Regions from separate parts of the Sphingomonas sanguinis genome, predicted to be linked through region 2. Evidence: riboswitches for the same ligand, from Rfam matches in the RefSeq annotation. Region 2 holds a riboswitch; the other holds the start of a gene.
The links. A riboswitch is a leader RNA that binds a small molecule or an ion and turns the genes downstream of it on or off. The one in region 2 is predicted to bind fluoride.

Region 1: another riboswitch for fluoride. It lies ahead of KV697_RS19730 (voltage-gated chloride channel family protein); the one in region 2 lies ahead of KV697_RS13525 (voltage-gated chloride channel family protein).

The regions. Positions count from the first base shown of each region.
Region 1 covers NZ_CP079204.1:28,194-43,133, forward strand. The annotation lists gene KV697_RS19700 (molybdopterin-dependent oxidoreductase) at 1-429, shown strand, start outside; gene KV697_RS19705 (MgtC/SapB family protein) at 426-938, shown strand; gene KV697_RS19710 (anti-sigma factor family protein) at 990-1,760, opposite strand; gene KV697_RS19715 (RNA polymerase sigma factor) at 1,757-2,266, opposite strand; gene KV697_RS19720 (YncE family protein) at 2,268-3,707, opposite strand; gene KV697_RS19725 (DUF305 domain-containing protein) at 3,709-4,107, opposite strand; fluoride riboswitch at 4,238-4,314, shown strand; gene KV697_RS19730 (voltage-gated chloride channel family protein) at 4,338-5,696, shown strand; gene KV697_RS19735 (DUF190 domain-containing protein) at 5,722-6,105, shown strand; partial or broken gene KV697_RS19740 (IS5 family transposase) at 6,481-7,287, opposite strand; partial or broken gene KV697_RS19745 (IS5 family transposase) at 7,388-7,537, opposite strand; partial or broken gene KV697_RS19750 (IS3 family transposase) at 7,597-8,275, opposite strand; one part of gene KV697_RS19755 (IS3 family transposase) at 8,310-9,250, opposite strand; AL1L pseudoknot at 9,141-9,257, opposite strand; one part of gene KV697_RS19755 (IS3 family transposase) at 9,250-9,541, opposite strand; gene KV697_RS19760 (class I SAM-dependent methyltransferase) at 10,037-11,002, shown strand; gene KV697_RS19765 (hypothetical protein) at 11,279-12,862, opposite strand; gene KV697_RS19770 (glycosyltransferase family 2 protein) at 12,859-13,668, opposite strand; gene KV697_RS19775 (GtrA family protein) at 13,713-14,114, opposite strand; gene KV697_RS19780 (NAD(P)/FAD-dependent oxidoreductase) at 14,111-14,940, opposite strand, start outside.
Region 2 covers NZ_CP079203.1:2,870,438-2,885,377, reverse strand. The annotation lists gene KV697_RS13545 (hypothetical protein) at 1-529, opposite strand, end outside; gene KV697_RS13540 (hypothetical protein) at 551-1,135, opposite strand; gene KV697_RS13535 (hypothetical protein) at 1,526-2,779, shown strand; gene KV697_RS13530 (DUF190 domain-containing protein) at 3,127-3,579, opposite strand; gene KV697_RS13525 (voltage-gated chloride channel family protein) at 3,536-4,894, opposite strand; fluoride riboswitch at 4,918-4,994, opposite strand; gene KV697_RS13520 (DUF305 domain-containing protein) at 5,158-5,523, shown strand; gene KV697_RS13515 (YncE family protein) at 5,525-6,964, shown strand; gene KV697_RS13510 (RNA polymerase sigma factor) at 6,966-7,475, shown strand; gene KV697_RS13505 (anti-sigma factor family protein) at 7,472-8,242, shown strand; gene KV697_RS13500 (MgtC/SapB family protein) at 8,294-8,806, opposite strand; gene KV697_RS13495 (molybdopterin-dependent oxidoreductase) at 8,803-9,870, opposite strand; gene KV697_RS13490 (LysR family transcriptional regulator) at 10,017-10,889, shown strand; gene KV697_RS13485 (TDT family transporter) at 10,886-12,037, shown strand; gene KV697_RS13480 (molybdopterin-dependent oxidoreductase) at 12,127-13,362, shown strand; gene KV697_RS13475 (c-type cytochrome) at 13,377-13,859, shown strand; gene KV697_RS13470 (hypothetical protein) at 14,108-14,940, opposite strand, start outside.

The DNA of each region.
Region 1 (14,940 bases), on a different replicon from region 2:
GCGCACGACTACAAGCTGTTTCCCGCCGATGTGACGAGCGACACCGTCGACTGGAGCCGGGGTCTGACCATCAATGCCATGCCGCTCAACGCCGCGATCTGCGTGCCCGGCTCTGGCGAAAGCCTGCCGGCCGGGGAGGTGCGGATCGAGGGCTATGCCATCGCCTATGATCGCCGCGTCTCTCGGGTCGAAGTGTCGGTAAACGGTGGTCGCGAGTGGCAACAGGCGACGTTCGCCGATGATCCGGAGACGCACTGGGGTTGGCGGCGCTGGACCCTCGACGCCACGCTTGCCAAAGGTCGCCAGCACCTTGTCGTGCGCGCCTTCGACGGGGCTGGACAGGGACAGCCCGAACGGCCGGACACGATGTGGAACTTCGCCGGATATCTGTGCACCGCCTGGCATCACGTCCACGTGCTGGTCGAATGATCGAAGCGTCAGCGGCATCGGACATCGGCTTCTGGATCGATGCGATCGGGCGGCTGGTGGTGGCGACCGCGGCCGGGATGGTGCTCGGCTGGGAACGCTCGCGCGAGAACCGGCAGATCATGGGCCTGCGGACGCTGGGTCTGGTCGGTCTGGCGAGTTGCATCGCCGTTCAGGCGATCGTGCATAGTGGCTTGCCGAACGTGAACGCCGATGCCGCAGGACGGGCGATGCAGGGCATTCTGTCCGGCGTCGGCTTCATCGGTGCCGGTGCGGTGCTGCGGGTCGGCCAGGGTCAGGAAGTGCATGGATTGGCGACCGCCGCGTGCATCTGGGTGACAGCCACGATCGGCGCGGCAGCAGGGTTGGCGGTGTGGCCGCTCATCATCGGCGGGGTGAGCCTTGCAATGCTCGTCCTGTTCGTCGGCGCGCCGCTGGAACGCCGCATCCGCGAGCGAGCCCGTCTGACGCCGGCCGAGACCGACAGGAAGGATGTCGAGCGCAAGCCGTGATCGCGCTGGACCGCCCGGTGCCCGTCGGCGCCGGGAGGCGGCAAGGCGCTATCAGGACACAAGCGCGGCATCTGCCTGACGCCGGACTTCATCGGCGATCGGATGCAGTTCGGCCGCGGGTCGCTCGCCCACCACACTATAGCCGATCCCGTCGACCGCCCATGTGACCCGGCCCATGGTCCCGCTGGACGTACTGGTCATGCTCGCGGTCTTGTCGATCTGCATGGGCCTCGTCAGCACCGCAAGTTTCGACGCTTGCGGTCCGTCGTAGAGGAGCAGTGCCGCAGGGCCGTGGGGCGTCGCGACCAGTCGCCCCCCGCCATAGCGATAGCCGGCCGTGCTGAGGTCCGGGATCGTGACGCGCTCACCCAATCGAGCGGAGGTCCATCGGATCAGCATGGCGCGCTGGTCGGGGCCGATCTCCGCCGGTCGTATCCGGTCGGCGGCATAGACACGGAAATTATCACTCGCCTCGTTGGCCAGCGCCGCGATGCCCGCGCGGGGTTCGCCGCTCCACCGCGCGCTCGACCAGCCACCGCCAAACCCCAACGCCAGCAGAAGTGACGCGGCGATGGCGAGCTGCCAACGCGGTTGCCGTTGCCGTCCCCTGATCGCTGCCACGCGCATCGTCGCCGGGATCGGTTCATCCGCGACGGGGGCGAACAGGGATGCAAGGGCTCGCGCCTGCTCCGCCTGCTCTCGCACACGGGCATGCACGTCCGGCTGGCCTTCAAGATAGGCGTCGACCAGGCGCTGCCGCTCGGGCGACAGCCTGCCATCGATCCATGCGGCCAGATCGTCCTCGCCGATCGGGCTGGTCATTGCACGCTCCTCAATCGCGGCCGTTCACCCTCCCGGAGGAGGGTCGCCAGACGGTCGCGCCCCCGCGATATGCGCGACATTACCGTGCCCAGCGGCACGCCGACTACGGCAGCGACCTCCGCATAGGGCAGGCCCTCGACCGAGACCAGGAGCAGCACCGTTCGCTGTTCTTCAGGCAACGCATCAAGCGCGCGCAGCAGGTCGCGGTGGTGCAGGCCTGTGTCCTGATCGGCCGGGCGGCCGAGCGCGGCGTCGTCCACGAGGTGGAGCGGAACCGCCGTACCTCGCCGGCTATGCTGCCGCTGATGATCAACCAACAAATTGTGCAGGATCGCATAGACCCACGGGCGGACCTCCGCACCCCGTCGCTGTCGCCAGCGCCCGACCGCGCGCTCCAGGCAATCCTGCACCACGTCATCCGCCATCACCCGGTCGCGCAACCACGACCGGGCATAGCGGCGCAGCCCGGGGATCAGCGGTTCGATCGCGGCGGCAAGCGGGTCCATCTCAGTCGCGCTGCACCTGCACGATGCGCCCCGGCGCGCCGTTCACCACCTCCGCAACCGCCAGAAAGCGCCGGGGTGTCGCGGTGCTGCCCTGAACGATCTGGCGGATCGGACCCGATGCGTTGACGATCGCCGCACCTGCCGGGTTGCTCATGAAGTTCGCAAGCGGCTCTACAGCGCCGCTGCCGTCCGCATTGGCGGTCAGTACGAGCATGTAAGGCTTCTTGGGCTGCAAACCGGTAACGGCACTCTGCACGACCTGAATGATGCCCTGGTCGAAGAGGGTGATGCTGCTTGCCGTACCTTTGCCGCCAATCGGCCCCATGGTCAGATGCAGCGCCTTGCCCGCTGTGCCGAGCGGCTGGAGATTGTCGGTGCCGGGGCCTGTCGGAACTGCGTTCGACACATAGGCGATCGCCTGCGGTGCCTGTCCGACCGGCACGGTAGCGACGACCGTGTTGCCGGCAGTGTCGATCGCGGCCAGCTCATCGGAATTCTCTAGCCCGACATAAACGCGCCGGCCGTCGCCCGATGGCCAAACACCGTGCGGCATCTTGCCGACCGGAATTGTTGCCACCGGCGTGAAGTCGGACGTGCGGAACACCTTGACCACATTCTCTCCGCCGACCGTCACATACGCGAACTGCCCCTTGGCCGTGCGGGCGAAATTGACATGGTTCGTGATAGGCCCGGTATCCAGCACCTTCAGGATCGCGAAGGGTGGCCGAGCATCGAATGCGACCGTCTTGCCGATGTCCTTCAGCGTAAACCACACTTGCTTGCCGTCCGGCGTCGCGGCGATGTTGGGGCAGAAGGGGCTTGGCTGCGCCACCTGTCCGACCTGCGCGTGGGTCGCGACATCGAACACAGCCAATACCGGATTGAACGAAGAGCAGACATAGCCGTACCGGCCATCGGGAGAGAAGATCGTCATGCCCGGACCACCGGGCGTCTTGATGCGCCCCGTCTCCTTGTACGTCGTGGGGTCGAGCACGGCGATATAATCCTCGCCGCGGACCGTGACCCACACCTCCTTGCCGTCCGGCGTGAAGAACGCCTCGTGCGGACTGCGCCCGACATAGGTCGTGTGCTTGACGGTGTTGGTGGCGGTGTCGATCCACGACACGGCGTTCGATCCGATCGACACGACCGCCAAGGTCTTCCCGTCCGGCGAGAAGCCGAGGCCGTGAACCAGCACCTGTCCCTTGTAGAGCGGGGAGAAGTTCATCGGCTGGGGATCGCCGAGTTTGATGACGCCGAGCAGCCGGTTGTCGGCCGGGTCGGTCACCGACACCGTGTTGGAGAATTGTTCAGACGCATAGACGCGGTCGCGGTGGCTGACGGGCATGTCCTTAGCGTTCCACGGCGCCTGCTGGGCCATGGCGAGGCCCGGTGCGGCGCTCATCAGCAAGGCGGCCGATCGAAGGATGGTCCGGATCATGTCAGTGCTCCATATGGCTGTGGTGGTCGCCGCCCTGCGTCGGGGCTGGCGTCGAAGGGGGTAGCGGCTGACCGATCGCCAGCTTCATGGCGGCGATCTCCTGCTGCTGATCGATGATGATTTCCTGCGCGATGCGCTTGAGCTGCTCGTTATGGCCGTAGCGCAGCTCCGCCACCGCCATATCGATGGCACCCTGATGATGCGGAAGCATCATCGCCACGAAGTCGCGGTCGACGTCACCGGACGGCTTGACCATCATGCCCGCCATCATCCGGTCCATCGCGACAGACATCATGGTAGCGTAGCCATCGGCGGGGGCGGCCGCGACTGCGCCGGTAATTAGGGCCGAAGCCGTCAGACCCAGCATCCAATCTCGTCTACGCATAAGCCTCCAGCGCATCGGTCTCGAAAGCGTAGACGATGCTCGTCGGGGTTTATTCCGTGGCCAAAGCCATTTTATCGGTCCTCACCAAAACGATAGTCTCATGCTTCTGCGGTTGGTTGACCGGGTCGCGGTCGGACAGCATATGCGCAGGCACGGCGATGGATTTCCGCCGGGCCATTCGGTCGAACCGCCCTCGCAAGGGCCGATGATTCCTACCAGGCGCCGCAAGGCAGCAAGGAGGAATCGTGCGCGCGACATTTCGCAATCTCTATGACCAGTTCAACATGGCAGCGTTCATTCGCGATCGCCGCACCCATGCCACGTCGGTACTGCGGTGGGCTTTGATCCTGGTCCCGATGGCCGCAGCGGTGGGAACGCTCTGCGCGGCCTTCCTGCGGAGCCTCGACGCCGTAACCCGGCTTCGCTTCGCCTTTCCCTGGCTGCTCTACCTGCTGCCGATCGGCGGGTTCGTGGTCGGACTGCTCTACCATCTGACAGGGCGCTCGGTCGAAGGCGGCAACAACCTCATCGTCGAGCAAATCCACGAACCGGGGGGCGGCGTGCCGCTGCGCATGGCTCCGCTCATCTTCTTCGGCACGGTCGTGACACATCTGTTCGGGGGATCGGCGGGACGTGAAGGCACCGCCGTGCAGTTGGGCGGCAGTCTTGCCAGCGGGTTTGGACGCGCGCTCAGATTGGATGCGGAAGCGACACGCACCCTCCTTATGACCGGGATCGCGGCTGGGTTCGGCGCGGTCTTCGGGACGCCGATTGCGGGCGCGGTCTTTGCACTGGAGGTGCTGGCGATCGGTCGGGTCGAGTATCGCGCGCTGGTGCCATGCCTGGTCGCGGCGCTGGTCGGTGACTGGACCTGTCTTGCCTGGGGCATTCATCACGGCGTCTACCATGTCGATGCGCTGGTGCCGGTCGACGCGCTGCTCGTCGCCAAGGCCGGTGTCGCCGGCATTGCCTTCGGTCTGACCGGGCTGACCTTTGCCGAGGCCAATCACGCGCTGGGCGGATGGTTGAAGCGCGTGATCCCCTATGGCCCACTACGACCCGTTATCGGCGGGCTGGCCGTGATTGCGCTGGTCTGGCTGCTCGGAACCCGCGACTATCTTGGCCTGGGTACGCTCGCCGCGACACCGGACAGCCTGACCATCGCCAGCTTCTTTGGTCCCGATACGCACTCGTGGAGCTGGGCGCTGAAGCTGCTCTTTACCGTCGTGACCCTGAGCGCGGGCTTCAAGGGGGGCGAGGTCACGCCGCTGTTCTTTATCGGCGCGGCGCTCGGCAATGCGCTCGCGCCGATGTTCGGAGTACCGTCGGGGCTATTCGCAGCGATCGGCTTCGTCGCGCTGTTCGCGGGCGCGGCCAACACACCGCTGGCTTGCACGTTCATGGGGATCGAGTTGTTCGGCGCGGCCTATGCGGTGCCGATCGCAGTCGCGTGCTTCGTCGCCTACCTCTGCTCAGGCCACAACGGCATCTACCTGTCGCAGCGCGTCGCTGTGCCAAAGGTACCTGCCGCACACCTCACACCCGACGCGACCCTGCGCGATGCCCGCACGCACCGCGCTTCTCGCCGGCGCACGCGCGCCTGATCCTGTTTCCTGTCGAAAGCCCGTCATGCCCAATCGTTTCACCGTCCATCACCGCGAAGTCGGGATGCTGCGCATCTATCTGAAACCGTCCGACAAGATCGGCCCGCGTCGCTTCTGGGGGGCAAAGCCGCTCTATCGCGAGCTGATTCGCACCGCGAAGGCGGACGGCATCATCAACGCCGTCGCGCAAAATACCCATTACGGCTTCAGCAATCACGAACCGATCCGGGAGAACGGCTCGGAAATTGCCGATCCGCATCTGACGATCTGTGTCGAACTGGTCGGCGATCGCGATCAGCTCGACCTCTTCTGTCGCCGGCATGGAGATCTGATCGGCGACAAGGTGATCGTCTACAAACGACTGGAGCATTGGACTATCACGCGCAAAACTGAGCTAACCAGAGCCTGATCGGCGTTCCCGTAAAGGAAGGTCGGCCGGTACGCTGGCACGCCGACGAGTGCGCTGTGGGCCGCTCAGGTCGCGCGTTTTCCCGAAATATGTTCCCGATTGCTTTTTCCCGAAATGCGGCATCGGACATGGAGTTTCGGGAAAGGTCGGGCGCCTGAAAATCGGCGTGACCGAGCCCGCTGCTGTCGCAGCGGGTTCGGGTTCAGGAGCCGCGAGGTGATCGCATCAGCGGGGGCAGCGCTGCGCTGCTTGGATGGCTCCCACGCTGCCCCCGCTGCTGCCAGATGGGGTCATTTCTATTTGGCGAAGATTATGTCTTTTCTAAACGGCAGGAACAATAAAGAGAGGTGACAGATACAAATGACAGCTTTTTTGCTAGAGGCCGTTATGAACCTTGGCGATCGCGGTAGCCTGCTTCATCATGATGCAGGCGAAGACGACGACATGAAGTCCAGCGAGTGTTTGAGCGTGCGTTCAAAATCTTTGACGAGATGGCGGAAGTGGGTTGCCCAAGCGAATGACTGCTAGACGTCCCAGCGGCGCGGCAGGAGGACGAAGCCGCGCTTGGCCTGTGGCAGTTTGACGACTTCGAGCGCGATGCCATGCTTGTCTGCGGCATAGACGGCCCGCCCACCGGTATAGCCCTGGTCCACCCGGGCAATCTCGACCGTGGCGCCGTTGACCGCCTGTGCGGTGCGGACGAGCCACTCCACCTCGCCGCGATCCTCGGCGCTGGCTGGCGTGACATGGAGGGCCAGCAGATGGCCCAGCGTGTCGACGGCCATGTGAATCTTCAAGCCCTTCTTGCGCTTGGCCCCGTCATAGCCGGCACGCTCGCCGCTCTGAGGGGTCGATCGAAGCGTCCGGCTGTCGATGATCGCAGCGGGCGGCTCGGCCTTGTGCCCCGCGGACAGCCGCAGCACTGTGCGCGAGTCGTCCACCAGCGCCTCGAAGCAGCCAGTGCTGCGTCTGCTGGTACACTGCTGCCCGGGGCGGCAGATCGTTCGGCATCCACAGCCATGGCGCGCCCGTCTTCACAATGTAGCGAAGGCCGTTGAACACCTCCCGCAGGTCATGCTCCCGCTGCCCGGCATCCGCGCGTTGCAGCAGTAGGTACGGCGCGGCCAGCAACCATTCCTCGTCGCTGACGTCAGATGGATACGGCTTGCGGCGAATGCTCATCCCACCTCGGGTGAATCGGCAAACCTCTCAAGTCCATAACAGCCTCTATAGTCGGGACTCGTTCATCACAGCCAGGAGATAACGGTTGGGCGAGGTGGCAGCGCTTATCGTATCTAACCGGCTCGTAACGGGATTTTCGATCCAGTATGCAGGGCTCGATGCCCCTGGCCTGAAGAGCGTCGCGGAACCAGTCGGCGTCGTAGCCGCGATCATCGAGCAGCGCGGTCGCGCCGGTGTAGTGGCAGACCTGCGGTCATGAAGAAGCTCAAGGTTGAGCTGCTACCCGTTCTTGGACCTCTCTGCTGGCCGTCATTCAGCATCTGCCGGCAGCGGCGGTCCATGTGCCGCTGACCGGTTCACCAACGATATCGGCGTCTTGTTGCCGATGGCGCTATGCGGTCGCACCTCGCTGTAGTCTCTGCGCCACTCCTTGCATTTTCGGGCCGCGTCGTCGAGGCTCATGAAACAGTGCTGGTTCAGGCACTCCGCTCGGAACTTGCCGTTGAAGGATTCGATGAACGCATTGTCCGTCGACTTGCCCGGTCGGCTAAAGTCCAGCGTGACACCTCGGGTATATGCCCACAGATCCAAGTCACGCGAGATGAACTCGCTGCCTTGGTCAATGCGGATCGACGCCGGATAACCCATCTCGCCGCAAACCCGTTCAAGCACCTCCATGACGTCCGGCGCCCGGAAGCTGAACCGCGGCACCACCGCCGGCGAGAACCGGCTGAAGGTATCGACCACCGTCAGGATACGCAGCTTTGGCCCCGTCGCGAATTGGTCTTGGGCGAAGTCCATAGCTCACACGTCTTTCGAATAAGACGCCGCGCAGCGTCCTTCTCTCAGCTTCGCCCTCACCCGACGCTTCGGGGGTTTGCCGCAGCTGCAACCCCATCTCCTTGTAAAGCCGATAGACACGCTTTGCGTTTCAGTCCCAGCCCTCGCGCCGGAGCAGTACATGAATGCGGCAATAGCCATACTGAACCGCGCCGGGTTTGCCGGAGGCCATTGGATGTGAGTCACGCTGCCATATCGATGATGTTGGCGGCAGCATAGAATTGCTCTTCGGCTTCGGCAGGCGGGATGTTGCCGATGGGTTCTAGCAGCCGGCGATGGTTGAACCAGTCGACCCATTCCAGCGTGGCGTATTCGACGGCCTCGAAGCTGCGCCAGGGTCCGCGCTTGTGGATCACCTCGGCCTTGTAGAGGCCGTTGATGGTCTCGGCCAAAGCGTTGTCGTAGCTGTCTCCGACGCTTCCGACCGACGGCTCGATGCCCGCTTCGGTGAGGCGCTCGGTGTACTTGATGGACACATACTGGCTGCCGCGGTCGGAGTGGTGGACGAGGCCGCCACCCCGAAGTGGCCGACGGTCGTGCAGTGCCTGCTCAAGCGCATCAAGGACGAAGCCGGCATGCGCGCTCTGGCTGGCGCGCCAGCCGACGATCCGGCGGGCATAGGTGTCAATGACGAAGGCGACGTAGACAAAGCCTGCCCAGGTCGCGACGTAGGTGAAGTCCGACACCCAGAGCATGTTCGGCGCCGGCGCACGGAATTGCCGGTTTACCCGGTCGAGCGGGCATGACGCCGTCCTGTCGCTGACAGTGGTGCGCACCGGCTTGCCGCGGATCACGCCGGCCAAGCCCATCGTCCGCATCAGGCGGGCAACGGTGCAGCGGGCGATGTCGAACCCCTCCCGCCGCAGCTGGCGCCAGACCTTGCGCACGCCGTAGACGCGGAAGTTCTCCTCGAACACGCGGCGCACCTCCAGCCCGAGCGCATCATCACGCCGAGCCCGAGCCGACCTCCTGGTCGGCTCAATCCTTCTGGCTGCATGCGCATGGTAGGTGGATGGGGCGATCGGCAGAACCCGGCAGATCGGCTCGACCCCGTACACCTCACGATGCGCGTCGATGAACGACACCATCACCTCGCTCGGCGGTCGAGCTCCGCCATCGCAAAATACGCCGACGCTTTCCTGAGTATCTCGTTGGCCTGGCGCAGCTCCCGGTTCTCGCGTTCCAACGCCTTCATCCGGTCGGCAACATCGCTCGGCACGCCGACACGCGTGCCGCTATCGACCTCGGCCTTCTTCACCCACTCGTGCAGAGTTTGGCCGGCACAGCCAATCTTCGCTGCAATCGACACCACCGTTGCCCAGCGCGACGGGTGATCCTTCTCGTGATCCAGCACCATCCGCACGGCGCGCGCGCGCACCTCAGGCGAAAACTTGTTCGTGGTCTTGCTCGTCATAGCCCCTTCCTCTCAGGAGTTGGAGCCTCCGACAAACCCGGCGCGGTTCATACCGCACCCGCGTCTCGGCGATCTTCTTCATCCGCTTCTTCAGGTCGGCCTGATCCGCACGGCACGCACGATAGTGGTAGCTCGACCGCTTAAAACGGTCTTAGAAACGGGCAGCAGGTCAGCTCGAGGCGGATTCTACCTCAGCGTGGTCACATTCCACGGACCGCGTCAGCGGCAACTGCCAAGACAATGCCGCCGCCCGTCGAGTTCGAACGGCAGCAGATTTGAAAGCGGAAGGCGTCTAGAAATTTGGGGTTGCTCAATCGCAATCGCCATACTCGTTCTGCTTGCGGCATTGGCAGGCGGGCGTTAGTGCTCGAAATGTTAGTGTACGCTCGTAAAGAGCTTATGCGTCGCCCCCGATCTGGATGGACGGCATGGAGTGGTGCGGTATAACCGGGCCACATAATGCCGCTCGTATCATATCATATTTAAGGTTTGACGGTGGCGACGCAGATTTCGGGGATTTCGATGACCATCCATTCATGCAGGGTTTGCGGCCACGACGTTGATCATACGGAGTATGCGGCCCGCGAAATGATGTTCGGGACGCGGGACGTTTTCCCGTACTTCCTCTGTGGCGATTGCGGCACGTTGCAGATTGCCGAACTCCCCGCCGATATTGCGCGCTACTATGGCGAAGGTTATTATTCTTTCAGCACCGTCGAGCGTACACCGCTTAAAAAGTGGCTGATCGACAGTCGCGACCAGCATAATCTGCGCGCCCGTAGAGGCGTCGCCGGCTTCGTCGTTAGCATGCTCAAGCCCGATCCGACAACGGAACTGATCGGCGACCTTATCCGCGATAAGTCCAGCCATGTTCTCGACGTGGGATGTGGGTCGGGAGAGTTGCTCGATCGGATGGCCAATGCCGGTTACACCCGCCTCGCGGGTGTCGATCCGTTCATTGCCGCGGATCTTCGTACGGCAACGGGCGTGCCGGTCAGCAAGAAGTTCATTCACGAGGTGACCGACACTTACGACGTCGTCATGTTCAATCATTCGCTGGAGCATGTTGACGATCCTATCGCCTCGCTGACCGAGGCACGGCGTGTGCTGCGGCCGGGCGGACGGGTGATCGTGCGCATCCCGACTGTATCCTGCGAAGCGTGGGACCGGTACGGCACCGACTGGGTTCAACTCGACGCGCCGCGTCACTTCGTGCTGCTGTCACGCGACGGCGTGGCTCGTGCGGCATCCGCAGCGGGCCTCCGCCTTACGAGCACCATCGACGATTCCGGAGAATTCCAGTTCACCGGTAGCGAACTTTACCAACGGGATATCCCCTTGTCCGATCCGCGGCGTAACACGACCTTCGGCAAAATGGCGATCCTGCGGTACCGGATGAAGGCCCGTGCGCTCAACCGTCAGCACCGTGGCGATCAGGCGGCGTTCATCCTGGAGGTGTGACGCCCCTTACTTTTACAAAATCGCCTTGACGGTGAAGCTGGCGTTTGACGCCGCAACCCGAAAGGATGCCCCATGGGGCGGTTCCACACGGGGATCGCTCGCACGGCAGGCGCGCCCCCGGCCTTCGTTAGGGGCTGGCAACTCAGCATAATCGAGAAAGCCTGAAAACCTTACCGGCACCGCTTTGCTCAGCCTTCGGGCATTTCCCCCGAACGGGCCGAGCGAGAGGCGCGTACCGGCTAACCCGGCGCATCCGCCGGGACTAGACCGATCCGTTCAGGATCGTACAGCTTCGTCGACCTTCCCCTCGCCTTTCCCGGTGTCCCGTCGACGGCGTATTTCGACCTTATCGATATGACCCGACACGGGATAATGCCGATCGAGCCAGGCCGATAGCCTAGGCGTGCGATCCGCAATCGACTTGTCGTCGATCACATCGCTCCAACTGCCGTCATGACCTATGATCAGAAGCGGACGAGTGCGTTCCAGGTCGGCGATGATCCGTGCTTCTTCAGGGCCTTCGGCGGCATATACCGGGTACATTGCCGAAGTGCATGGCGGCAGGCCCGCCGCTTCATAATAGGCCCCGCCATTGTTCATCGCATAGGTACAATGCTGTCCGGTCGAACGCAGCATGGCGCCGACGAGGCGAGCCGAGTTCCCCTCCAGCGCCTCATCGCCCGGCAAGGGCCGCGTCACCAGCGCGAGATTGCTGCCCGGTCCATGTGCGATGATGCTGTCGGGCCGGCGCAGCCCGTGAACGGCCAGGACCAGCAATATCATGGCACCGACCACAGCCAGGGCGGCCCTATACCATCGCATGGACAGTTGCAGCGGCCAGGCAAGGGTGGCGACGAATGTTACAACCAGCAGATAGGCGAATGGCATGACCCACATCTGGTGGCTGAGGTCCGAGCGGTTGATCGACTGGTAGAAGATGGCCGCGATCGGGATCGTCAGAAGCAGCAGGGTCGCGGCCTCGCTGCGGCGTGCGGCAAGATGAAGCTGAGCCGCGCGAAGGACCCCGACGGCGATCACGCCCGCATAGACAACCCCAAACACCATGTCGCGTACAGGAAAGGGCCGGGCCCAGATTTCGCGATGTTGTCCCCAGTACCGGATATTGGCGACATGCTGACCGAACATGGCCGGATCGTGGAGGTACATTCCTGCCAGGGTGGCCAGAAACGCGATCGGGGCGACAAGGATCATCCGCGGCGATCGGCCCGCATACCAGGCGAGCACCAGGCCGCCTATCAGCATGACGACCCCGACCAACCCGCGGCTATAGGCCCAGAACAGTCCAATGGCCGCCGCGATGCCGGCAGCGGCGAACAACACACCCAGCAGATAAGGTCTGCCGCATTTCAGAACGGCCAGCAGCGCGGCCAGTTCGCACAGCAACAGGAGGTCACGCACCGAAGGCGCGCCCTGATGCAGGCCGACGGGATCTATCCGCGTCCCGTTGAACAGCAACAGCAGCAGTCCGGCGGTCAATCCGGCCAGCCAGGCCGTCTGGCGGGACCGCATCAATCCTGCGGCGGACAGCGCCCAGATCGCCGATGCCGCGGCGGCCAACCACATATTGGCGGCCCGGGTACAGATCACGACATGGTCCGATCCACAAAGGGCGGCAGCCCATTGCGCGGGTGCATAGTTCAACACGCCGTGGATCAGCAGTGGCAATCCACTGGAATTGCCGAGAAAATACAGCCGCGGCGAAAGATATTCGCCTTCATGAAAGGGATCGAGCAGCGGTGTGGCCAGCGGCACCGATAATGCGCTGAAGACGGCAAAAGCGATCAACAGCACCGCCAGGCCGATCCCGAGCGGCGAGCGTCCGGTGGGTGTAACGTTCATCCGTCCTGTCCTGTCGATGGATTGAATGCGCCGCGTGCCGCGCGAAACGTCTGCTTGAGCATCTGCAGCTTGGCGCCGGTACCGGTTACCTTGGTCGGGATCGGCTCACCGACCGGATAGCTGCGGCGGACCGGAACTTCGCCGACCTTGAAGCCCAGCTGACTGGCCCTGACCGTCAGGTAGAACAGCAGTTCGTAACGCGCGAACACGTCCCGAAAGGGCTGGACACGCGGGTCGAGCAGATAGCGTGGCGAATAGGCACGGAAGCCATTGGTCGTATCGGTGAACCAGTGCCGCGCGGCGATGCTGAGCATCGGTGCATGGATCATGCGGTTGCCGATCGTCCGCTCGAGCGGCGTGTTCTCGGCCGCGCCGCCCTTCAGATAGCGGGATCCCTGGACATAGTCGTAGCCCGCACTCAATCGGTCCACGAACAACGAGACGGCTTCGACATTGTCCTTGCCATTGCCGTCGATGGTGACGATGCCGTCATAGCCCTCATCGAGACACCAGGCATAGGCCATGCGCAATTGCGCACTCAGTTTCCCCGGCCCCGTTTTCGTCAGCAGCGCGCACACACCGGTGGCACGCAGGAAATCGGCATCGAGCGACCCGTCGGTCGAGCCTCCATCGGCTACGATCACGTCGACCGGCAGATGGGCCGCCGCAATCCGTTCGAGCTGGGCGCGTATCCGTTGCCCTTCGTTGATGACGGGAATCACCAGGGCATGGGCATGACGCTTGGCGTCGAAACGATCCTCGCGACCGGCCGGTACCTGCCATTGAGATCGCAACGCGTTATTCATGCTAGGAAAACTTTCTGAAGATGAGCGTATCGGTTAAGCAGTAATCAACGCTCGCCCCGGACGAAGACAAACCGTTTGCTCAAGCTATAATTTACGAGGAACGATACGGCTACTGCCAGCAGCAACGGCAATGCCCGTTGTTGCGGGGCGGAGAAAACGGCACGTTCGAGAATGGCGACCATGACGACCCGGACACCCAACGTCACGATCAGGACGGCCAGATAACGGCTGCCACGGGTGGCCGAAAGGCTTGCCTCGGTTCGGAATGTCCAGCGTTCGTGGATGACATAATTCACGATGGCGGCAACGACGAAGCCCGCCGCTGCGGCCCCCGGCAGAGGCACGCCCCATGATGCCAGCAACCATGCGGTGCCGAGATCGATGGCAAGCCCCAACAACGCAACGATCCCGAAACGTACGATCGGATGAGCGAACAGCTTCGTCACGCCGATCCCAGGATGGTCCGCGGATAGACGAAGCGATCATTGCCGCTCGCCCATTCCGGTTCGCTCAACCGCATGATCTCGAAAAGATCATAGATATTGTCGATTTTTCCACCCATGACCGACACTATTCTCGAATCCTGGGGGCGCCTTTGGAAAAGGATCGGGCGGCCGTCATCATTCTCGTTTTTGATGAGCACCGTCTTGACATCGTACAGGGATCGTTCCCATCGCGCTTGGGCCAAAGCGGGCACGTAGCGCTGGCTGTCGAGCAACATGTGACGATGACGCGATTCCGGGGTTATCGCATCGAATACGGCATAGGCCGATCGCCCGGCGGACTGATCGGTCCAGCTGGCTTGCGGCGTGTAGCGGACGTGCGTCAGCGAATGCAGCCCGGCTGCCGGATAAGGCATGCACGACAGGAACGGGCCGTCCATGATGGTGATGCCATAGCCGTTCAGCTCATCGGGAACCTGAACAAGAGCGATTTCCGCCAGTTCGTGCTTTACCGCCGCGTTCGGCAGCCCCGCCATATCCAGCACATGGTTGATCTGCGCATAGGTGACGTTGAAGACATAGCGCGCTTCGACTTCCTGCCCCGAAGACAGGGCACATACGACGCCGCCCGGCCGCTGGGTCAGTCCCGTGACCGCCGTTTCAAGACGGACATCGATATCCAATGCCGCCAGGCGTTCGCCCATGAAACGCTGCAGGACCGAATAGTCGAAAGCGTATTCGGTACAGGAGAAGACCTGTTCGATGCGATCGTCGTCGAACAATGCCGATTGCGATGCGGTCGCTGGCATGATCGGCGCGCGCATGTCCT
Region 2 (14,940 bases):
CCGTCTCGACGGGCGTCGCCTGCGTGAACCAGCGGTGGGAGGCTGCGATCACTTCGACGTCGATCGGCATCGCGGAGGCGCGTCCCGATAGCAGCATGCGACTGAAGGCCGCGTCCTCGATGAAGCAGGTTTCTTCGGTGGCGAAGCCGGTCTGCGCGTCGATCATGGTGCGCCAGCCGCCTCCGCGGTTCCTCGACAACCAGACGTAGCCGTCCATTTCGACCGTTTCGTACGTGACCCGCGCCGTGACGCGATCGGACTCCCCGCAGGAAGCGGTCGCCACGGCACCGGATCCGGACGCACCCCATGCAGCCGAACGGCCGCACCGGACGGCGGGGATGAAGGGATCGGTCCTTACACCGTCGTCATGGACGCCGATGTCGTCGGCACCGCTCGAAGCGGATCGTTGATCGGCGTGCAGCATGGCGGCACCTTCTGCGGTGAGGTCGAGGAAGGAGCGGTCATGCCCCGGCCGGGGGAAGGACCTTCCGGGAAGGCGGCTGAAGCCCTCGAACGGCGGGGCCGGCATCTGTCCGCTCGGTAGTGGCGATCAGTGGATCGTCGGCAAGCTCTCGTCGCGAGCCAGGAGCCGATGCGGAGCGATCTGTCCGAGCACCTCTCCCACGACCTTCACCCGGTGGCGGAAGGTCGGGAGGTCGGTCGGCCCCATGGCGTCACCGTCACCGGCATGAGAGAGCTGGCTGACCTCGTCGACGTACATGCGGTGCGCCGAAGCCATCGATCGCCCGGGGTGGGTGAGGACGGTCACGGCGGCGGCGTTCATCGCAGCGTCGGACATTTCGAGCCGTTCGGCGTCCGTCTTCACCTTCGCCACGGAACGGCAGAGCTCCACCCGCACAGGCGGCTGGCGCTCGTCGATGGCCTCGTCACGACCGAGGAGCCGATGGATCACCGTCATGCCGCCGTTCCCGCGAGGGCAGAAATCCGGCCCTCCGGCCATGACCACTTGGAGGCGCCCCTTCTCCACCAGACGGTCGATCGTGGCCGTATCCGGAAGGCGGAGGCTGCCGTCCGGGGCGATGGCCGTGAGCACGCGTCCCGAACCATCGAGGAGCAGCGGCAGTCTGCCGTACTGGCGGAGCGTGTACATGACGCCGCTGTCGGTCAGCAGCATGCAAGTGTTGTTCGGAACGTTCATGGAGGGCTTCCTTCCGCGGCGCGCGCGTCGGCGCTTCGCCGATCGCGATGCGATCCTCGTGCATTTCTTCTTCTGCAGGTTCGTTCGACTGGCGGGCCCTCTCGGACACGGCCCTGATGTCAGATGCCGTTTCCGGTCAGCTCGTGTCCGGGTGTCCGTCGGCGCTTGAGCCGTCGCCTTTCATGTCCATGCGCCCGCTCCGGCCGATCATCATCGTCATACTTTCGACTTCTATTCTGGACTGACTAAACGACTATACGCATGGTGTCAATGAATGTTCATTCATGCGCTGCGAAAACTCGAATGACCGTATTGTCATGCGACCTGCCGGGGGGTAGCGGCAGGTCGATGCAGGAGCGGGAGTTCATGACGGCGGACGGACTGGCGATCGGTGCCGAAAGGATCAGGGCCGAGGTGGAGAGATGGCTCACCTTCCCCGGAGGGTCTGACGGATTGGAGCCGCAGCGGCCTGGGATCGATCCCGAGCGAGAGGTCGATGCTTGGCTTTCCTTGGACGAGGCGTCGCGCGCTCGGCTGGAGGAACGGCTGAGGGTCCTGTCCCGGCTGCGTCGGGAGGGACGTCGGGGCGATGCTGCGCGCGTCGCGACCGAACTCGAGATGAGCAGGCCGAATGTCGTCCGCCTGATGAAGCGGATGGATGAGGTCGGGCCCGTTACGGGTCTCGTCACGCAGAAACGGGTTCAGGTGCCGAGATCCGTCATCCGGGACGGCTTCCCCGAACCTGTCGAGGAATGGCTTCAGGCCGAACTCGCCGCCCATCCCGCGATTTCGGCAAGCGATCTGGAGGCTCGTCTGAGGGAGCGGTGCCGCGTCGCCGCCGAATCCGTGGATCTGCCCAGCGCATCGGCGCTGCGCAGGCGCATCGAGCATCTCAGAAAGCTCGGCTTCGCCGTGGCCGAGAGCGGTCCACGATTGGGTCGGAGCCTTCTGGTCGACGCCGGATGGGTGGATCTCTGGGTCCAGGGTGGAAGCTCAACGGGATCGGAGCCAGGCCAGGTCCGCGTCATGTTCATGATCGACGTGGGCACCCGACTGATCTGCGGTGCCCACGCGTACCTAAAGCCGCATGCAGGGGAGCTGTCGGGACTGCTCGGAGACGTCCGGCGGAGGTTCCCGGACTTTGCCACCATGCAGATGCCAGTCGCAGATGCGGTCGAGACGGTGCGCTGGGTCGTGCCGTCCGAACTGTCCTCCCGGTCGTCCTTCGTAGGCGCCTACGTCCCAGCCGAACGCAGACCAAGGTTCCAGCTGGCGAAGCGCCACGTGCGTCGTCTGGAAACTGATCTGCTCAGCGAGATCGGCGACCGACTCGGTGGTCTCCGACTCAGCCCTCGCCCCGCCGCCGCCGATGCTTCGTCTCGCGTCCTGCCCGCCATTGGCGAGGCGGTCTACCTGCTTTCCCGGGAGGTGGAGAACCACAACGGCTCGATCGTGCGCACGCTGCTGGATCAAGGGGCGACATCCACCGTCGGGAGCCGAGGCCGGACCGCCAACACGGCCCGCGCGGACGCCTTGGTCCGCGACATCGTCGCCATGTTCGTATCGGTTTCCATCGATGACGACGTCCTGGAGCCGGCGGTCCGTCGCGCGTACTCCTAGGTGTAGCGGCTCGCAAACACGGCGGCGTCTGCTCGCCATCGGAGCGATTTTGTGCTCACGCTCTCTGCCACTGGCGGGCGGCATCGTGCTCGAATTAGCTGCCAGCGTGCTCGCCATCATCCGGCGCTGCTCGCAATCGGAGATGGCTGCCCACATCATCCGCTCCGGGCGGATGCCAAAGGCGGATTCATCTCACCGGCCGGATCGTCCCATTTCTCCGTCTCCAACCGGCCATTTTGAGAATGAGCAATCGGGAACATATTTTGGGAAACGACTGCTTCCATGCCGTCCAGCGGGCCTTGCGGACGTCAGCCGTCCCGACCATCCTTCCTTTACGGGAACGCCGATCAGGCTCTGGTTAGCTCAGTTTTGCGCGTGATAGTCCAATGCTCCAGTCGTTTGTAGACGATCACCTTGTCGCCGATCAGATCTCCATGCCGGCGACAGAAGAGGTCGAGCTGATCGCGATCGCCGACCAGTTCGACACAGATCGTCAGATGCGGATCGGCAATTTCCGAGCCGTTCTCCCGGATCGGTTCGTGATTGCTGAAGCCGTAATGGGTATTTTGCGCGACGGCGTTGATGATGCCGTCCGCCTTCGCGGTGCGAATCAGCTCGCGATAGAGCGGCTTTGCCCCCCAGAAGCGACGCGGGCCGATCTTGTCGGACGGTTTCAGATAGATGCGCAGCATCCCGACTTCGCGGTGATGGACGGTGAAACGATTGGGCATGACGGGCTTTCGACAGGAAACAGGATCAGGCGCGCGTGCGCCGGCGAGAAGCGCGGTGCGTGCGGGCATCGCGCAGGGTCGCGTCGGGTGTGAGGTGTGCGGCAGGTACCTTTGGCACAGCGACGCGCTGCGACAGGTAGATGCCGTTGTGGCCTGAGCAGAGGTAGGCGACGAAGCACGCGACTGCGATCGGCACCGCATAGGCCGCGCCGAACAACTCGATCCCCATGAACGTGCAAGCCAGCGGTGTGTTGGCCGCGCCCGCGAACAGCGCGACGAAGCCGATCGCTGCGAATAGCCCCGACGGTACTCCGAACATCGGCGCGAGCGCATTGCCGAGCGCCGCGCCGATAAAGAACAGCGGCGTGACCTCGCCCCCCTTGAAGCCCGCGCTCAGGGTCACGACGGTAAAGAGCAGCTTCAGCGCCCAGCTCCACGAGTGCGTATCGGGACCAAAGAAGCTGGCGATGGTCAGGCTGTCCGGTGTCGCGGCGAGCGTACCCAGGCCAAGATAGTCGCGGGTTCCGAGCAGCCAGACCAGCGCAATCACGGCCAGCCCGCCGATAACGGGTCGTAGTGGGCCATAGGGGATCACGCGCTTCAACCATCCGCCCAGCGCGTGATTGGCCTCGGCAAAGGTCAGCCCGGTCAGACCGAAGGCAATGCCGGCGACACCGGCCTTGGCGACGAGCAGCGCGTCGACCGGCACCAGCGCATCGACATGGTAGACGCCGTGATGAATGCCCCAGGCAAGACAGGTCCAGTCACCGACCAGCGCCGCGACCAGGCATGGCACCAGCGCGCGATACTCGACCCGACCGATCGCCAGCACCTCCAGTGCAAAGACCGCGCCCGCAATCGGCGTCCCGAAGACCGCGCCGAACCCAGCCGCGATCCCGGTCATAAGGAGGGTGCGTGTCGCTTCCGCATCCAATCTGAGCGCGCGTCCAAACCCGCTGGCAAGACTGCCGCCCAACTGCACGGCGGTGCCTTCACGTCCCGCCGATCCCCCGAACAGATGTGTCACGACCGTGCCGAAGAAGATGAGCGGAGCCATGCGCAGCGGCACGCCGCCCCCCGGTTCGTGGATTTGCTCGACGATGAGGTTGTTGCCGCCTTCGACCGAGCGCCCTGTCAGATGGTAGAGCAGTCCGACCACGAACCCGCCGATCGGCAGCAGGTAGAGCAGCCAGGGAAAGGCGAAGCGAAGCCGGGTTACGGCGTCGAGGCTCCGCAGGAAGGCCGCGCAGAGCGTTCCCACCGCTGCGGCCATCGGGACCAGGATCAAAGCCCACCGCAGTACCGACGTGGCATGGGTGCGGCGATCGCGAATGAACGCTGCCATGTTGAACTGGTCATAGAGATTGCGAAATGTCGCGCGCACGATTCCTCCTTGCTGCCTTGCGGCGCCTGGTAGGAATCATCGGCCCTTGCGAGGGCGGTTCGACCGAATGGCCCGGCGGAAATCCATCGCCGTGCCTGCGCATATGCTGTCCGACCGCGACCCGGTCAACCAACCGCAGAAGCATGAGACTATCGTTTTGGTGAGGACCGATAAAATGGCTTTGGCCACGGAATAAACCCCGACGAGCATCGTCTACGCTTTCGAGACCGATGCGCTGGAGGCTTATGCGTAGACGAGATTGGATGCTGGGTCTGACGGCTTCGGCCCTACTTACCGGCGCAGTCGCGGCCGCCCCCGCCGATGGCTACGCTACCATGATGTCTGTCGCGATGGACCGGATGATGGCGGGCATGATGGTCAAGCCGTCCGGTGACGTCGACCGCGACTTCGTGGCGATGATGCTTCCGCATCATCAGGGTGCCATCGATATGGCGGTGGCGGAGCTGCGCTACGGCCATAACGAGCAGCTCAAGCGCATCGCGCAGGAAATCATCATCGATCAGCAGCAGGAGATCGCCGCCATGAAGCTGGCGATCGGCCAGCCGCTACCGCCTTCGACGCCAGCCCCGACGCAGGGCGGCGACCACCATAGCCCTATGGAGCACTGACATGATCCGGACCATCCTGCGCTCGGCCGCCTTGCTGATGAGCGCCGCACCGGGCCTCGCCATGGCCCAGCAGGCGCCGTGGAACGCTAAGGACATGCCCGTCAGCCACCGCGACCGCGTCTATGCGTCTGAACAATTCTCCAACACGGTGTCGGTGACCGACCCGGCCGACAACCGGCTGCTCGGCGTCATCAAACTCGGCGATCCCCAGCCGATGAACTTCTCCCCGCTCTACAAGGGACAGGTGCTGGTTCACGGCCTGGGCTTCTCGCCGGACGGGAAGACCTTGGCGGTCGTGTCGATCGGATCGAACGCCGTGTCGTGGATCGACACCGCCACCAACACCGTCAAGCACACGACCTATGTCGGGCGCAGTCCGCACGAGGCGTTCTTCACGCCGGACGGCAAGGAGGTGTGGGTCACGGTCCGCGGCGAGGATTATATCGCCGTGCTCGACCCCACGACGTACAAGGAGACGGGGCGCATCAAGACGCCCGGTGGTCCGGGCATGACGATCTTCTCTCCCGATGGCCGGTACGGCTATGTCTGCTCTTCGTTCAATCCGGTATTGGCTGTGTTCGATGTCGCGACCCACGCGCAGGTCGGACAGGTGGCGCAGCCAAGCCCCTTCTGCCCCAACATCGCCGCGACGCCGGACGGCAAGCAAGTGTGGTTTACGCTGAAGGACATCGGCAAGACGGTCGCATTCGATGCTCGGCCACCCTTCGCGATCCTGAAGGTGCTGGATACCGGGCCTATCACGAACCATGTCAATTTCGCCCGCACGGCCAAGGGGCAGTTCGCGTATGTGACGGTCGGCGGAGAGAATGTGGTCAAGGTGTTCCGCACGTCCGACTTCACGCCGGTGGCAACAATTCCGGTCGGCAAGATGCCGCACGGTGTTTGGCCATCGGGCGACGGCCGGCGCGTTTATGTCGGGCTAGAGAATTCCGATGAGCTGGCCGCGATCGACACTGCCGGCAACACGGTCGTCGCTACCGTGCCGGTCGGACAGGCACCGCAGGCGATCGCCTATGTGTCGAACGCAGTTCCGACAGGCCCCGGCACCGACAATCTCCAGCCGCTCGGCACAGCGGGCAAGGCGCTGCATCTGACCATGGGGCCGATTGGCGGCAAAGGTACGGCAAGCAGCATCACCCTCTTCGACCAGGGCATCATTCAGGTCGTGCAGAGTGCCGTTACCGGTTTGCAGCCCAAGAAGCCTTACATGCTCGTACTGACCGCCAATGCGGACGGCAGCGGCGCTGTAGAGCCGCTTGCGAACTTCATGAGCAACCCGGCAGGTGCGGCGATCGTCAACGCATCGGGTCCGATCCGCCAGATCGTTCAGGGCAGCACCGCGACACCCCGGCGCTTTCTGGCGGTTGCGGAGGTGGTGAACGGCGCGCCGGGGCGCATCGTGCAGGTGCAGCGCGACTGAGATGGACCCGCTTGCCGCCGCGATCGAACCGCTGATCCCCGGGCTGCGCCGCTATGCCCGGTCGTGGTTGCGCGACCGGGTGATGGCGGATGACGTGGTGCAGGATTGCCTGGAGCGCGCGGTCGGGCGCTGGCGACAGCGACGGGGTGCGGAGGTCCGCCCGTGGGTCTATGCGATCCTGCACAATTTGTTGGTCGATCATCAGCGGCAGCATAGCCGGCGAGGTACGGCGGTTCCGCTCCACCTCGTGGACGACGCCGCGCTCGGCCGCCCGGCCGATCAGGACACAGGCCTGCACCACCGCGACCTGCTGCGCGCGCTTGATGCGTTGCCTGAAGAACAGCGAACGGTGCTGCTCCTGGTCTCGGTCGAGGGCCTGCCCTATGCGGAGGTCGCTGCCGTAGTCGGCGTGCCGCTGGGCACGGTAATGTCGCGCATATCGCGGGGGCGCGACCGTCTGGCGACCCTCCTCCGGGAGGGTGAACGGCCGCGATTGAGGAGCGTGCAATGACCAGCCCGATCGGCGAGGACGATCTGGCCGCATGGATCGATGGCAGGCTGTCGCCCGAGCGGCAGCGCCTGGTCGACGCCTATCTTGAAGGCCAGCCGGACGTGCATGCCCGTGTGCGAGAGCAGGCGGAGCAGGCGCGAGCCCTTGCATCCCTGTTCGCCCCCGTCGCGGATGAACCGATCCCGGCGACGATGCGCGTGGCAGCGATCAGGGGACGGCAACGGCAACCGCGTTGGCAGCTCGCCATCGCCGCGTCACTTCTGCTGGCGTTGGGGTTTGGCGGTGGCTGGTCGAGCGCGCGGTGGAGCGGCGAACCCCGCGCGGGCATCGCGGCGCTGGCCAACGAGGCGAGTGATAATTTCCGTGTCTATGCCGCCGACCGGATACGACCGGCGGAGATCGGCCCCGACCAGCGCGCCATGCTGATCCGATGGACCTCCGCTCGATTGGGTGAGCGCGTCACGATCCCGGACCTCAGCACGGCCGGCTATCGCTATGGCGGGGGGCGACTGGTCGCGACGCCCCACGGCCCTGCGGCACTGCTCCTCTACGACGGACCGCAAGCGTCGAAACTTGCGGTGCTGACGAGGCCCATGCAGATCGACAAGACCGCGAGCATGACCAGCACGTCCAGCGGGACCATGGGCCGGGTCACATGGGCGGTCGACGGGATCGGCTATAGTGTGGTGGGCGAGCGACCCGCGGCCGAACTGCATCCGATCGCCGATGAAGTCCGGCGTCAGGCAGATGCCGCGCTTGTGTCCTGATAGCGCCTTGCCGCCTCCCGGCGCCGACGGGCACCGGGCGGTCCAGCGCGATCACGGCTTGCGCTCGACATCCTTCCTGTCGGTCTCGGCCGGCGTCAGACGGGCTCGCTCGCGGATGCGGCGTTCCAGCGGCGCGCCGACGAACAGGACGAGCATTGCAAGGCTCACCCCGCCGATGATGAGCGGCCACACCGCCAACCCTGCTGCCGCGCCGATCGTGGCTGTCACCCAGATGCACGCGGCGGTCGCCAATCCATGCACTTCCTGACCCTGGCCGACCCGCAGCACCGCAGCGGCACCGATGAAGCCGACGCCGGACAGAATGCCCTGCATCGCCCGTCCTGCGGCATCGGCGTTCACGTTCGGCAAGCCACTATGCACGATCGCCTGAACGGCGATGCAACTCGCCAGACCGACCAGACCCAGCGTCCGCAGGCCCATGATCTGCCGGTTCTCACGCGAGCGTTCCCAGCCGAGCACCATCCCGGCCGCGGTCGCCACCACCAGCCGGCCAATCGCATCGATCCAGAAAGCGACGTCCGGTGCCGCTGATGCTTCGATCATTCGACCAGCACGTGAACGTGATGCCAGGCGGTGCACAGATAGCCGGCGAAGTTCCACATCGTATCCGGCCGCTCGGGCTGTCCCTGCCCGGTCTCGTCGAAGGCACGGGCGACAAGGTGCTGGCGTCCCTTGGCAAGTGTGGCGTCAAGGATCCAGCGCCGCCAGCCCCAGCGCGTCTCCGGATCATCGGCGAAGGTCGCCTGTTGCCAGTCGCGACCGCCGTTCACCGACACTTCGATCCGAGAAATACGGCGGTCATAGGCAATGGCATATCCCTCAATCCGCACCTCTCCGGCGGCCAAACTCTCGCCCGCACCGGGCGAGCAGATCGCGGCGTTGAGCGGCATGGCATTGATCGTCAGACCCTGGCTCCAGTCGACGGTGTCGCTCGTCACAGCGGCGGGGAAGAGCTTGTAGTCGTGCGCCTGGATCGGTGCCTCGGAGGGCGTTTCACGCACCTCGATCCGTGTCAGCCATTTGGCGCTGCGGACCCCGGCATAGCCAGGCACCACCATGCGGAGCGGGGCGCCATGTTCGGGCGTCAGCGGCTCGCCATTCATCGCCCAGGCGAGGAGTACGTCGGGCTCCCGCGCCTTGCTCATGGCGATCGATACCCCGAACAAGGCTTCTTCACCCTCCACGTCCACCTCGTCCGCGCCGGTGAACGCCACGAACAGCTCGGACGCATCCGGCGCGCCGACCGCATCGAGCACATCGGCCAAGCGTACGCCGGTCCACTCCGCATTGCCGATCGCGCCTACGTCCCACGGATCGCCGGAGGTGTTGGCGACCTGCTGGAGATCGGTACGCCGGTTGCCGGCGCACTGGAGAACCGCCGTTACCGTGCGCGTGGCAAACGTGCTCTTCAGTTCCTGCACCGAGAAGAAGCGGCTCGCCATGCCCCTCCCGCTCACCTCGATCCGATGATTGGCGGGCAGATCCGGCACTGGCCCGTGGCTGCGCACGTAGAACAGCGCCTGCGGCGTCAGGAACCGCTCGATCAACGCACCGGGCGTCGGCTCGGCATTGTAGGGATCAGAACTGCGCTCGATCATATCGGTCATGGACGATCAAACGTCGCGGGCACGCGTAACGCTTCAAGTCTTCGAGACCATCGCAGACGAAAGGCTGCCGACCATTCCGATATCCAGATTGGAATGACCATATCAAACGGTTGGTCGTATCGATCTAAGTACGCGATATATGCTGCATGACTTTGGAGCAGCTCAGAATATTCGTCGGTGTCGCGGAGCGCGAACACGTCACCAAGGCAGCGGAGGCGCTGAACGTCACGCAGTCTGCTGCCTCCGGGGCGGTTGCGGCCCTCGAAGCGCGCTACGGCGTTCCGCTGTTCCACCGCGTCGGGCGTGGCATCCAGCTTACCGAGGCAGGCCGCGGCTTTCTGGAGGAAGCGCGCGCGGTGCTGGGGCGGGCAGCGCATGCCGAGACGATGCTCGCGGACTATGCCGGGCTCGCGCGTGGTTCGTTGCGGATCGTCGCCAGCCAGACGATCGCGAGCTATTGGTTGCCGGCAAAGCTCGCCGCCTTCCACGAACGCCACCCACAGATCGCGGTCGAGCTGGCGATCGACAACACCGAAGGCGCGGCAGCGCAGGTGTTGAGCGGCGCGGCGGAACTCGGCTTTGTCGAGGGCGAGGTGGACGAACCGGCGCTTGCCCACTGGAATGTCGGGCATGACCCAATGGTGCTGGTCGGCCGCGAGGAAGCCGAACGCATCGACGAGGCCTGGCTGCGCACTACACGCTGGATCGTCCGTGAGCAGGGATCGGGTACGCGCTCGACTTTCGAGGACGTGCTGCGAACGCGCGGGTTTGATCCGGCCCAGCTGACGATAGCGATGACGCTGCCGTCCAACGAGGCGGTGCGCACCGCCGTTGAGGCCGGTGCCGGCGTTGCCGTCTTGTCGCGATTGGTCGTCGCGCGCGCGCTCAAGGCTGGCGATCTCGTCGAGCTGCCGCTCGGGCTGCCCGACCGCGCCTTTCACGCGCTGCGCCACAAGGAACGCTATCGCACCCGCGCGGCCGACGCGCTGACGGATCTCATCAAGGAGCAGGTCGCATGACTGCCGACACGCACTCCGTTCTCAGCGGCCTCAAGCCGCTCAGCCGGCTCGATCACCCCCGCGAGATGATCCGCCAGTTCACGCCCAACTGGTTCGCCGCGACGATGGGCACGGGCATCCTTGCCCTCGCGCTGCCGCAGGTGCCCGGCATCGGGCCTTCGCTTAAACCTGTCGGCGAGGTGTTGTGGTTCTTCAATATCGCGCTCTTCGCGCTGTTCGCCGGCCTCTATGGCGCGCGCTGGGTGATGTTCGGGCACGAGGCGCGGCGCATCTTCGGGCACAACACCGTGTCGATGTTCATCGGGACCATTCCGATGGGGCTGGCGACGATCATCAACGGCTGTCTCGCCTTCGGCATCGCGCGGTTCGGAAATGGCATCGTGCCGGTCGCGCATATCCTGTGGTGGATCGACGTCGCCATGTCGCTCGCCTGCGGCGTGCTGATCCCCTACCTGATGTTTACCCGCCACGAGCACAGCCTGGACGGCATGACCGCCGTATGGCTGCTGCCGGTCGTCGCTGCCGAAGTGGCGGGCGCCAGCGGCGGGCTGCTCGCGCCGCATCTAACCGATCCCCACGCGCAGATAGTGACGCTCGCGACCTCCTATGTGCTGTGGGCCTATTCGGTGCCGGTCGCGTTTGGCATCCTCGCCATCCTCATCCTGCGCATGGCACTCCACAAGTTGCCGCATGAAAGCATGGCGGCATCTTCCTGGCTGGCGCTGGGGCCGATCGGCACGGGTGCTCTGGGCATGCTGGTGCTCGGCGCGGATGCGCCGGCGATCCTCACCGCGCACGGGCTAGCCGGCGTCGGCACCGTCGCGCAGGGGATCGGCGTTGTCGCCGGGCTCTGCCTTTGGGGTTTCGGCCTGTGGTGGCTGGCGCTCGCGACGCTTATCACCATCCGCTACTGGCGCGCGGGCGTGCCGTTCAACCTCGGCTGGTGGGGCTACACCTTCCCGCTCGGCGTCTACACCGTCGCCACCTTCCGCCTCGGCACGACGCTGAACCTTATGTTTTTCGGTATCGTCGGCACGGTGCTGACGGTTGCGCTCGCGGCGATGTGGCTGCTGGTCGGTGCCAAGACGCTAGCCGGTGCATGGCGGGGCAACCTGTTCGTCTCGCCCTGCATCGCCACCCCGAACTGATCCGCCATGATGATCGGATCAGTCGGTCCGATCACTTGCAGAATGCCCCTTCGATCCGCCAGCGTGACTGGCCACAGGAGAGCCTTGTCATGGACAATTTCGACGCCGGGCTGGCGAGTGAGACCAGCCGTCGCCGCTTCCTCAGCCATGCCGCGCTCGGCACCGCCGGCCTTGCCGCCGCGCCGGCACTGGCGCAGCAGCTCGTCGACCTGAAGCTGCCCGGCGGCAATGCCGAGCGGCCGATGACCAGCGCCTTTCCCGGCAAGGGCAGCATGATCCTCCAGCGCGTCCATCCACCCTTGCTGGAGACGCCGATGGAGGTCTTCGACAAGTCGGTGTTCACGCCCAACGACCAGTTCTTCGTCCGCTGGCACTGGGCCGACATACCGACCTCGATCGACGTCGAAAGTTTCCGCCTCAACGTCTTCGGCCACGTCAATCGGCCGCTGTCGATCAGCCTCGCTCAGCTGCTGCGCCTTCCACGGGTCGAGATGGCGGCGGTGAACCAGTGCTCGGGCAACAGCCGCGGGCTGTTCCAGCCGCGCGTCGCCGGCGCGCAATGGGGCAATGGCGCGATGGGCAACGCCAAGTGGCTCGGCGTTCGCCTGCGCGACGTGCTCGACCTCGCCGGGGTCAAGGCAGGCGCGGTGCAGGTGCGCTTCGGCGCTCTCGATCAGCCGGTCGTGGCGGGCGCTCCTGACTTCGAGAAGGCACTCGACATCGACCATGCCCGCGACGGCGAGGTCATGATCGCCTTCGGCATGAACGGCGAGCAACTGCCGCTCCTCAACGGCTTTCCCTGCCGGCTGATCGTGCCGGGCTGGTACTCGACCTATTGGGTCAAGATGCTGAACGCGATCGAGGTACTGCCCGGCCCTGACGACCAGTATTGGATGGCCAAGGCCTACAAGATCCCCGCGACACCCGGCGCGAATGTCGCGCCCGGTGCCAAGGACTTCCCGACCGTACCGATCAATCGCATGATCCCGCGTAGCTGGATGACCAGCCTGCCCGATGGTCAGGCGATCGCCTATGAAGCGTCGATCCCGGTCGGCGGCATCGCAATGGGCGGCGATTGCGGCGTCGCCAAGGTCGATGTGTCGTCGGACGGTGGCCGCACCTGGTACAGGACGACGCTCGGAGCGGACGAGGGCAGGTACAGCTTCCGGCGCTGGGACGGGCGGGTGCCGCTGAGACGCGGGCCTAACCCCATCATGGTGCGCTGCTGGAACACCAACGGTGTCGCTCAGCCGATGAAGCCGATCTGGAATCCCGGCGGGTTCATGCGCGGCAACATTGAAACCACCACCATCATCGCGGCCTGAGGAGCGAGCAAATCATGAAGACTCCGTCTCCCGGCATGATGGCTGCTGGCCTGATCGGCCTGACCGGCATCATCCTCGTCTCGATCGGCGCGCCGAGCAGCCGCAAGGCGCCCGTTCCGATCTCCGAGACATCCGAGCCGGCACCGGCCGCCAGCGTGTCAGCGCGCGGCTTCTCGCTTGCCTCGACCAGCGTCGACCTGCCGGCCGACGACGCGACCTACCCCGACGGTCCGCACGCCGACGTCATCAATGCCAATTGCACCTCGTGCCACTCAGCCAGCATGGCGCTGACCCAGCCTGCGCTATCGGCGGATCAGTGGAAGGCGACCGTCACCAAGATGCGTGAGGTGTATAAGGCGCCAGTGGCCGAGAAGGACGTCGATGCGATCGTTGCTTATCTCACCGCTATGCCGAGCCAGAAGGTGGCACCCGCGACCGGCAAGGCGCAGGACCCGGACCCCAAAGTGGCTCCTGATGTCTCAGGTGGAACCGGCTAACCGATCTACTTCCATAATCCCGAAATACCATCCCAATTGGGACGATCGCAGCCAGCGCGGTTCGACGGGTTCGGAGAACCCGTCGGCTGGGAGCGTGAGCACAATGCCCCGTTTGCAAGCAGCGCCGAATGATGGCGAGCATACTGGCAGATAATTCGAGCAGGACACTCCCCGCCGGTGGCAGAGAGCGTGAGCAGGAAATCAGGCTGTTTGCGAGCAGGCGCCGCTATGATTGCAAGCGCCTACACCTAGATTGCGGAGCTTGGCATGAGAAGGTGCAGCACCGCGATGAGATCGTGGCGGTCGACCAGTGGCCGGTCCTCGTTCGCGGCTTCGAGCGGAGTATTGGGCAGGATGGGGATCCGGCCCACCTTCAGCCCGACTGCCGCCAGCAGCGCGCTTCCCCTTCTCACGACGGGCATGCCGTTGCCGTCGCCCTTGGCCGGTGACGCCAAGCGTCGTCGTAGCGCCTCTTCGAACGCGTTGGAGATCAAGAGGCCGTCTACGCCGAACCGCGTTCGCCCCACATCGAGCAGCGGCATCAGTTCATGATCCCGGGCCGCACCGGCGGTCAGCTTCCAGTCGACGACGCCCCCCCCGGCATCGACGATCGCGTTCAGCACGGCCAGGACAGGCAGTGTCCGTTGATCGACGATCCTCACACCGAGCGCCGCTGCGTCCAGGATGGCTTGCCGCCCCGTTCCCAGGCGGGCACCGATCGCGTGGCCAGCGCCTTGACGGCCATGCAGCCTGCGGACGAGCGTGAGATGGGCCTCCGGAAGTCCGCGATGCCGTGCAAGGTCCTTGGCGAGGGCATGGACGCGGTCCAGGGTCGCTCCTGGTCCAGCCAGGGCGATCGCCTCTTCGATCATCACGGTGACGACCTCGTCTCGGGCGCGACGTGGTCCTGAAGGCCGCACCTGATCGTCCTGCGTGGCCCAGCTCTCGCGCAGGGCGAGCAGGCTGTAGAACAGGGCCTTGCTGATGCCGAGCTCGCTGGCGAACGCTCGAACCCTTCGGGTGGATCGGTCCTCCTGTGCGAGGAAGCGGTCGAGGCTCGCCATCCTGGTCTTCATCTGCT